DNA from 3 places in the Klebsiella quasivariicola genome. Region 1 is predicted to be linked to each of the others. Evidence: predicted binding sites of a transcription regulator. Region 1 holds the regulator's gene; each other region holds the start of a gene.
What was found. The regulator Fur, encoded in region 1, represses iron uptake genes when iron is present. The targets are predictions, from matches to a motif close to ATAATAATGAGAACNACTATCAA.
Positions count from the first base shown of each region.

Region 1 (3,093 bases):
ATGGCAAAAGAACAAACGGACCGTACGACATTAGATTTGTTCGCAAACGAGCGTCGCCCGGGAAGACCGAAAACCAATCCGCTGTCGCGCGATGAACAACTGCGCATCAACAAACGTAATCAGCTGAAACGCGATAAAGTGCGCGGGCTGAAGCGCGTCGAGTTAAAACTCAACGCGGATGCGGTCGATGCGCTCAACGAGCTGGCGGAAGCGCGTAATATGAGCCGCAGCGATCTCATCGAAGAGATGCTGATGACGCAATTAACCGCCCTGCGCAGCCAGGGAAAAGTCTAACTTTCCGCGAAAAACCCGCATTCATGTAGCAGAGTGTGCAGTCGGGCGTGATTGCTGTTTCCGCGCCCTTGCCTGTTCTGCTATGATTGCCGTTATCTATGGGCATCGCGTCCCTACCACATCATTTAAGTTTCAAGAGGTTATTTTACTCATGGCAATCATCGGCATCTTTTTTGGCAGCGACACCGGCAACACCGAAAATATTGCAAAAATGATTCAAAAGCAGCTTGGTAAAGATGTTGCTGATGTTCACGACATTGCCAAAAGCAGCAAAGAAGACCTGGAAGCCCACGACATCCTGCTGCTCGGCATCCCGACCTGGTACTACGGGGAAGCGCAGTGTGACTGGGACGACTTCTTCCCGACGCTGGAAGAGATCGACTTTAATGGCAAACTGGTGGCGCTGTTCGGCTGCGGCGACCAGGAAGACTACGCAGAATACTTCTGCGACGCGCTGGGCACCATCCGCGACATCATTGAGCCACGCGGCGCGACCATCGTCGGTCACTGGCCGACGGCCGGGTATCATTTTGAGGCTTCCAAAGGCCTGGCGGATGACGACCACTTCGTCGGCCTCGCCATCGATGAAGACCGCCAGCCGGAGCTGACCAACGAGCGCGTGGAGAAGTGGGTGAAGCAGGTTGCCGAAGAGCTGCACCTTGAAGAAATCAAAAACGCCTGATGATTAAGCGGCGTAACTATTGAGTTGCGTCGCATTAATAGACAAAAGCAATCAAACTAATAGCTACAAGTTTTTAACTTTTAATCACATATCTGTACAATGTCCTCTGATTCTACGAGGCACGTGACGCAGTTTGTAGCTGGTGCCTCGTTTTTGACAGCAAACCAGGCCTGATGCTTGCAGTTTTCATTTACCAGTGGCAGTTCTATAATGAGACGCATTACGTCGGGTTAATTTCTGTATGACTTCCGTTGAAGGAAGTAGATCGTTTAGCAACAGGACAGATTCCGCATGACTGACAACAATACCGCATTAAAGAAGGCTGGCCTGAAAGTCACACTTCCTCGACTGAAAATCCTCGAAGTGCTGCAGGAACCGGATAACCATCATGTCAGTGCGGAAGACTTATATAAACGCCTGATCGACATGGGCGAAGAGATTGGTCTGGCGACCGTTTACCGCGTCCTTAACCAGTTTGATGACGCCGGTATCGTGACTCGTCATAATTTTGAAGGCGGAAAATCCGTTTTCGAACTGACCCAGCAGCATCACCACGATCACCTGATCTGCCTCGACTGCGGCAAAGTGATCGAATTCAGTGATGACTCTATTGAAGCGCGCCAGCGTGAAATCGCTTCCCGTCACGGCATCCGCCTGACCAACCACAGTCTGTATCTGTACGGTCACTGTGCGGAAGGGGATTGCCGCGAGGACGAACACGCCCACGACGCAGTGGAAAAGTAATTCCCCGCGTCGTCTGCTCTGAAAAGCCAACCTGCCGGTTGGCTTTTTTATGGGCGCTTCTGCCGCGCTTCCCGCTCAGTCCCCTGGGATAACCTTCCTCGTCCCCGCTTTGTCCGGAGAGTTGATATGGAACTTCGCCAGCTACGCTACTTTGTGCGCATTGTGGAAACCGGCAGCATGGGGCGCGCTGCGCTCGATCTCAATATCGGCGTCTCGGCGCTTAGCCAGCAGATCGCGCGCCTGGAAAACGAACTGGCCATTCGCCTGCTGCAGCGGACCTCCCGCGGGGTCACGCCCACCAGCGCGGGCCTTGCTTTCTACTCCCAGGCGCAGCTGGCGCTGCGCCATGCCGATGATGCCATCCTCGCCGCCCGCGAGGCGCGCCTGTCGGGCCACGTCAGCGTTGGCATGGCCCCCAGCACCGCCTCCGTTCTCGGCGTTCCGTTCATCAATGCGATGCGCGAAAGCTACCCCGACGTGCGCCTGCATCTGGTGGAAAGCCTTTCCGGCAATCTGGAACGGATGATCAACACTCGCCAGCTCGATTTTGCTATCGTTTTCCAGCAGGAGAAGATCCTGCGCTGGAGCGCCAGACCGCTGCTGGAAGAGCGCCTGTTCCTGATTGGCAGCCATGCGCTGTTAGCCCCCCTGCAGGATGACCATATCACCCCCGACCAGCTCGCCACCCTGCCGCTGATTATGCCAAGCCAGGGCCACGGCCTGCGCGGCCGGCTGGAGGCGGTTTGCCAGCAGCATCATCTCAGCGTTGAGGTGGTGGCGGAGATTGACGGCCTGGCCCTGCTGATGCAGGCCGTGCGCAGCGGACTGGGCGCCACTCTTCAGCCCGGGGCCGCCATCTCCCATCTCGACCATCAGGCGCTAAGAGTGATCGGCGTCGCCAATCCGGTGCTGAGTCGCCCCAACTTTCTGGTCAGCCTGTCCGATGATGAGCTCACCCCGGCAGGGCTTGCCGCACGGGTAATACTGAGCAAAGTCATGCGTCAGCTGGTGGAGTCTGGCCGCTGGCCGGGCGCTACCCTTTACACCAACTAAACCCCTCTTTAGCACTACGCCATAGCGCTCTGTCGCCGTTACCGCCTACATTCCCATTACAAATTTAACAATTAATTAAATTGTAAGGGAGCCGATAATGGTGGATGTACTGGTGATTGGCGGCGGCAATGCCGCGCTATGCGCCGCCTTAACCGCCCGGGAGGCCGGCGCCTCGGTGCTGCTGCTGGAGGCGGCGCCGCGGGAGTGGCGCGGCGGCAACTCGCAGCACACCCGTAACCTGCGCTGTATGCACGATGCGCCGCAGGACGTGCTGGTCGACAGCTATCCGGAAGAAGAGTATTGGCAGGATCTGCTGCGCG
Region 1 is NZ_CP022823.1:3,981,220-3,984,312, forward strand. Features, by position in the region: gene ybfE (LexA regulated protein) at 1-294, shown strand; gene fldA (flavodoxin FldA) at 446-976, shown strand; gene fur (ferric iron uptake transcriptional regulator) at 1,268-1,720, shown strand; gene tcuR (tricarballylate utilization LysR family transcriptional regulator TcuR) at 1,847-2,773, shown strand; gene tcuA (FAD-dependent tricarballylate dehydrogenase TcuA) at 2,871-3,093, shown strand, end outside.

Region 2 (3,093 bases), 110 kb from region 1:
TGCGGCCGGTGCTGTCGTAGCCCGGAATTTCGCCTCCCGACAGCGCCTGGGTGTTGGACGCGTTATCCTTCATCCGCTGTTGATTCCACTCGCTGCCCAGCGTCAGGTTCTGATTAACCAGATAGTCGAACGGGATACTGACTTCACTGTGCAGCATCACATCTGACAGATCGATATCCGAGAACTGATTACTGTTAAAGATCCCCTCGGTGCCCCCGGCCAGACCTTCGCCTTTGCGCGAGTTGCGGGTGCGCTCGTACTGCGCCCAGTTGCTGGTGGTCACCCCGTTGTCCCAGGCGCCGTTCCAGGTGACCGAGTAGGTGTTGCGATACAGCCGGTTGGTCTCTTTGCCGTAGTTCTCTTTTACCAGGTCGTTGGTGTTGGTGTTCTGGGTGTCGCCAGCGTAGAGGTTGCCCTGGCGGCTGTAGCCGGCTTCAAACTCCAGCGACTGCATTGGAGCAAATTCCCAGCGCACCAGACCATCGATGTTTTTGTTTTTCACCCCTTCGCGCCCGGCCGGCAGGGTATCGGCATAGATCCCGGTACGTTCGGACTGATGGCCCTGGTTGATATCCCAGGCGTCGGCCTGCGTTTTGTCGAGGTTACCGAACAGGCGGAAGCTGAAATCGCCGCCCAGCGGGCCGCTGAGGCTGAAGTTAGTGCGTTTGGTGGAGCCTTCATCCTTGTGCTCCGGGGCGTTCATATAGGTGTTCCATGAGCCGTGCCACTCATCGCCGGTTTTTTTGGTGATGATATTCACCACGCCGCCGGCGGCGCCGTTGCCGTAGCGGGCGGCGGCCGGGCCGCGGATCACTTCGATGCGTTCGATCATCTCCGGCGCCACCCAGCTGGTGTCGCCGCGGGTGTCGCGCTCACCGCGCCAGCCGAGGCGCACGGAGTTGCGGCTGGTGACCGGCTTGCCGTCGATCAGGATCAGGGTGTTTTCCGGGCCCATGCCGCGGATATCAATCTGGCGGTTATTGCCGCGCTGGCCGCTGGTGGAGTTGCCGGTCAGGTTGACCCCCGGCATGGTGCGAATGATCTCCGAGACGTCGCGCGCTGGCGGACGTTTGCGGATCTCATCGGCGGTGATGGTGGAGACACCCGGCGCCTGCAGGTTCTGCTCGGCGGCGGTGACCACCATGGTCTCTTCAGCAGCGCTGTTTTTATCGTCGGTGGCGGTTTCCGCTGCGCTTAACGGAAAAGCAACCCCGTAAATTCCCAGATTGACCAGCAAGGCCAGGGATTTGATCCTGTTATTCATTGTTATTCCTGTTTTTTTGTCGCCACGTTCCCCAAACGCCCCTTCCCACCGGGAGGGGAGGCGGCATAAATGTTGCCAGAAGCGGGCAAAGGCACTCCGTCGCTGGCTGAATAAGCCCGCTTTGACATGTTCTGGTGAAAGACGCGCTTCCCACGGCGCGCTAATACGCTATTGCAAATGCAAATAGTTATCAATAATATTATCAATAAATAGTGGCAATTAATTAAAAAAGTCACGTGATACATAGGGTTAATGACAGAATGTTAAGGACAGGAAGCGAGGAATGGTGGCAAACCCTGCACGGACCGCAGTGCCGCGCAGTGGATGACGTCATCGAGGTGACGTTCTGGTGGCGGGATCCGGCGGGGGATGAAACGCACTCTCCGCACCGTCGGGTATGGCTGTATATCACCGGCGTGACCGACCACCATCAGAATGCGCGGCCGCAATCGCTGCAACGTCTGCCCGGGACCGACGCCTGGTGCTGGCGCACTACGCTGTCGCCGACCTGGCGCGGTAGCTACTGTTTTATTCCCTCCGACCGTGACGATGATTTTTCCCCTGAGGTATTTAGCGCTGACGCGCCCGACCGCGCGCTGCTGCGCGAAGGCTGGCGCAAACTGCTGCCGCGGGCGATAGCCGATCCGCTGAACCCGCACAGCTGGCAGGGCGGACGCGGCCATGGGGTCTCGGCCCTGGAGATGCCGCAGGCCCCCGTGCAGCCCGGCTGGGACCGGCTTAATGAGGCGCATCCTCCCGCCCGTTGTCTTGAGTGGCGTAGCGCGCGTCTGGGCAACCATCGCCGGGTCTGGATCTACACCCCCGGTGAGGCGGGCGACCCGCAAACGCGGCCCCTGGCGATCCTGCTCGACGGTCAGTTCTGGGCCGAGAGCATGCCGGTGTGGTCGCCGCTGGCCGCGCTGACCCGCGAGGGGAAGCTGCCGCCGGCGGTCTACCTGCTGATTGACGCGATCGACAACCAGCGCCGCGGGGTTGAGCTGCCCTGTCACCGCGATTTCTGGCTGGCGGTGCAGGAGGAGCTCCTGCCGCTGGTCCGCAGCCATGCCCCGTTCAGCGACCGCCCGGATCGGACGGTGGTGGCCGGGCAAAGCTTCGGCGGCCTGGCGGCGATGTTCGCCGCCCTCAACTGGCCGCAGCGCTTTGGCTGCGTACTCAGCCAGTCAGGCTCCTACTGGTGGCCGCATCGCGATGGCCGCGGGACGGGCTTTATCGGCGAACAGCTTCGCCATGGCGAGGTGTCCGCAGCCGGGCTGCGCGTCTGGCTGGAAGCGGGCCAGCGTGAACCGATTATTTTTCGCGCTAACCAGGCGCTACTGGCGCAACTCACTACACCACAGCAGACGATTTTCTGGCGTCAGGTTGACGGCGGGCATGATGCGCTTTGCTGGCGCGGCGGGCTGACAGCAGGGCTTATCCAGCTCTGGCAGCCGCTGCTGTCGCACCCTTAGCATCGCGCTTTACGACAGGAGTTTGATATGCAATTCAGTAACCCCTTCGACAATCCGCAAGGGCAGTTTTACATTCTGCGCAATGATCAGCAGCAGTACAGCCTGTGGCCGGCGCACTGCGACCTGCCTGCCGGCTGGACGGTGGTGTGCCCCCCGCAGTCGGCCGAGGCCTGCAACGCCTGGCTGGCGGCCAACTGGTCGACACTGACCCCCGCCCATCACGCGTCATAAGGAGCTGACAATGACCACTCGTTTACCGCTGGTTGCCGCGCAGCCGGGGATCTGGATGGCCGAGCGCCTCTCCACTCTGCCAGGCGCCTGGAGCGTGGCCCACTATGTTGAACTGCGCGGCGCCCTCGA
Region 2 is NZ_CP022823.1:4,095,383-4,098,475, reverse strand. Features, by position in the region: gene fepA (siderophore enterobactin receptor FepA) at 1-1,264, opposite strand, end outside; gene fes (enterochelin esterase) at 1,525-2,733, shown strand; gene B8P98_RS20675 (MbtH family protein) at 2,761-2,964, shown strand; gene entF (enterobactin non-ribosomal peptide synthetase EntF) at 2,975-3,093, shown strand, end outside.
Region 2: a site for Fur is predicted at 1,442-1,464, ahead of fes (enterochelin esterase). Genes of this name have one in related genera too.

Region 3 (3,093 bases), 2.2 Mb from region 1:
TGGGCGATTACGTGGCGCAGGTGACCGGCGCCCTCATCGATCTTGAAGAACATCTCAACGCGCTGGATGCCAAAGTAGGCGACGGCGATACCGGCTCCACCTTCGCCGCCGGGGCGCGTGAGATTGCCGAGCGGCTCGAGCGTCAGCAGCTGCCGCTGAACGATCTGCCAACGCTGTTCGCGCTGATCGGCGAACGCCTGACGGTGGTGATGGGCGGCTCCAGCGGGGTATTGATGTCGATCTTCTTCACCGCTGCCGGGCAGAAGCTGGAGCAAGGCGCCAGCGTGGCCGAGGCGCTGAACGCCGGTCTGGAGCAGATGAAATTTTACGGCGGCGCCGAGGAAGGTGACCGGACGATGATCGACGCTCTGCAGCCGGCGCTGGCGGCGCTGCTGGCCGAACCGGAGAACCTGCAGACCGCTTTTGCTGCGGCGCAGGCCGGGGCGGATCGCACCTGCCAGTCGAGCAAAGCCGGCGCCGGACGAGCGTCCTATCTCAACAGCGACAGCCTGCTCGGCAACATGGACCCCGGCGCCCACGCGGTGGCGATGGTGTTTAAAGCGCTGGCGGAACGCTAAGCCTCCCCCGGTGGCGCTGTGCTTACCGGGGCTACAAATCGGCGCCAACCGTAGCCCGGATAAGGCGCAAGCCGCTATCCGGGTTTTACCACGATGGCTTTTTACTTGCTGTGCCAGTATGCCTGGGAACGCACCAGCTGCTGATCGATACTCTCGTCTTCAAAGCGTTCCAGTAGCGATTTCACCACCGCGCCTTCGCCGGTCAGCCAGATGAAATAATCCTCCGCCGGCACCTTCACCTGCGCCAGACGCTCGGCGACGAACGCCGGGTTGTGGCCTACCACCCACTCGATGTTAAAGCCGTCGAGATCCGCCAGATAATCTTTATACGACGCATCGGCGATAGTAACGATGGCCGTCACTTGCGGCCTCGCCGGCAGCTGGCGTAATCCCAGCAGACGACGGCGCAGCGCCGGCATGCCGGACTCATCGCAAACATACAGCTGCCAGGCATAATCTTCCGGCACCACCAGCGAGCCGCGCGGGCCGCCGATAACCAGCTTATCGCCCACTTTTGCTTCCAGCGCCCAACGGCTGGCGATACCGCCATCGTGGATATAGAAATCGTAAGCCAGCTCGTGTCGTTCGGCATCGTACAGCGGCGTATAGTCGCGGGTGGCAGGCCGCACACCTTCCCCCCAGTCAATCCCCTCCTCGGTTACCTGCGGCGGAGTAAATGCCGCACCCGGCTCGGGGAAAAAAAGCTTGGTATGGTCGTCAAAGCCGTGAGAAGCGAAGCCTTCCAGCGCCTCGCCTCCCAGCACGATACGCTGGAACGCCGCGCCTGCGCGCTCCACGCGCAGCACCGTCAGCTCACGGAAACGCAGCTCATTGCGGACACGCTGCGGGTACTTGCCTGCTTTGGTTTTTGTCATCATCGATTGCCTTCGTGAACGGTAAATAGATATATCTAAACTTGATGCAAATGATAATGATTGCCAACTAAAAAGAATGCAAGTCTTTTTTTGATATAGTAAAAGTAAATCGCACTAAAATTCCAGATACTTAAATAATTACTTATAAATCAACATAATAAAAAATAAATACCCCATACCATTGCTAAGATTAAAATTTTAGATATAAATTAGATATATCAAAAAAAACACAGGAGTTAGCGATGCGACATCATCATGAAGACGGGCGTGGGCCACGGGGGCGCCACGGTGATCCCAGCGAACACGGCGACCATGGCCGCCGCGGCGGCGGACGTCGCCAGCGTTTCTTTGGCCATGGCGAACTGCGGCTGATCATTCTGGATATCCTCAGCCGCAACGCCAGCCATGGCTATGAGCTGATCAAAGAGATCGAAACCCTCACCCAGGGGAACTACAGCCCCAGCCCGGGGGTGATCTACCCGACGCTGGATCTGCTCCAGGACCAGGGCCTTATCAGCGTGGAAGACGACAACGGACGCAAAAAAATCGTTATCAGCGAGGAAGGAAAACAGCTGCACGCCGAGAACCAGGAGCACCTGGCCCATATCCAGGAGCGTCTGCAGGCGCGGATGGTCGGCTGCGAGCTGCGCCGGGATCCGCAGATGAAGCGCGCGCTGGAGAATTTCAAAGCGGTCCTCGATTTGAAAGTGAACCAGCAGGCCAGCAGTGCCGCCCAGCTCAAGCAGATCATCGGCATTATCGACCGGGCAGCAATGGAGATCTCTCAGCTCGACTAAGCCTCTTTTTTCACCATCGGCTGCCCCGCGCTGGGGCAGTCCGCACCACGGCGGATCGCCCCGTTCATTGCCGCCAGGCAGAAAATCTCGTCAGCTCAGGAATAAAACGTGCCAATAGTGGCGCAATGAGATTAAATTTTACACATTTCGTCTTTTACCTTGCATTTATCCCGATTTTCACCGCTTCTGCCGAACTGGCGTAATCCCTGCAATACTTAATCCAGTATCGTGTGATACGTCCGCCCCAGGAGCACATTTTGAACAGGTTACCTTCCAGCGCATCGGCTCTGGCCTGCAGCGCACACGCACTGAATCTCATTGAAAAGCGCACGCTTGATCATGAGGAAATGAAAGCACTTAACCAGGAGGTCAGGGAATACTTTAAAGAGCATGTGAATCCGGGGTTTTTAGAGTATCGAAAATCGGTCACAGCCGGCGGGGATTACGGAGCCGTAGAGTGGCAAGCGGGAGGGTTAAATACGCTTGTCGACACCCAGGGACAGGAATTTATCGACTGCCTTGGTGGGTTTGGCATCTTCAATGTAGGGCACCGTAATCCAGTTGTGGTATCCGCCGTCGAGAATCAACTCGCGAAACAACCGCTTCACAGCCAGGAGCTGCTGGATCCGCTACGCGCGATGCTGGCGAAAACCCTGGCAGCGTTAACGCCCGGTAAACTGAAGTACAGTTTCTTCTGCAACAGCGGTACCGAATCGGTAGAGGCGGCCATCAAGCTGGCGAAAGCCTATCAGTCGCCGCGCGGTAAATTTACTTTCATCGCCACCAGCGGCGCCTTCCACGGTAAATCGCTGGGCGCGCTGTCGGCCACCGCCAAGTCGACCT
Region 3 is NZ_CP022823.1:647,176-650,268, reverse strand. Features, by position in the region: gene B8P98_RS03305 (glycerone kinase) at 1-578, shown strand, start outside; gene B8P98_RS03300 (siderophore-interacting protein) at 680-1,456, opposite strand; gene B8P98_RS03295 (PadR family transcriptional regulator) at 1,696-2,250, shown strand; gene ygjG (putrescine aminotransferase) at 2,508-3,093, shown strand, end outside.
Region 3: a site for Fur is predicted at 1,498-1,520, ahead of B8P98_RS03300 (siderophore-interacting protein). Genes of this name have one in related genera too.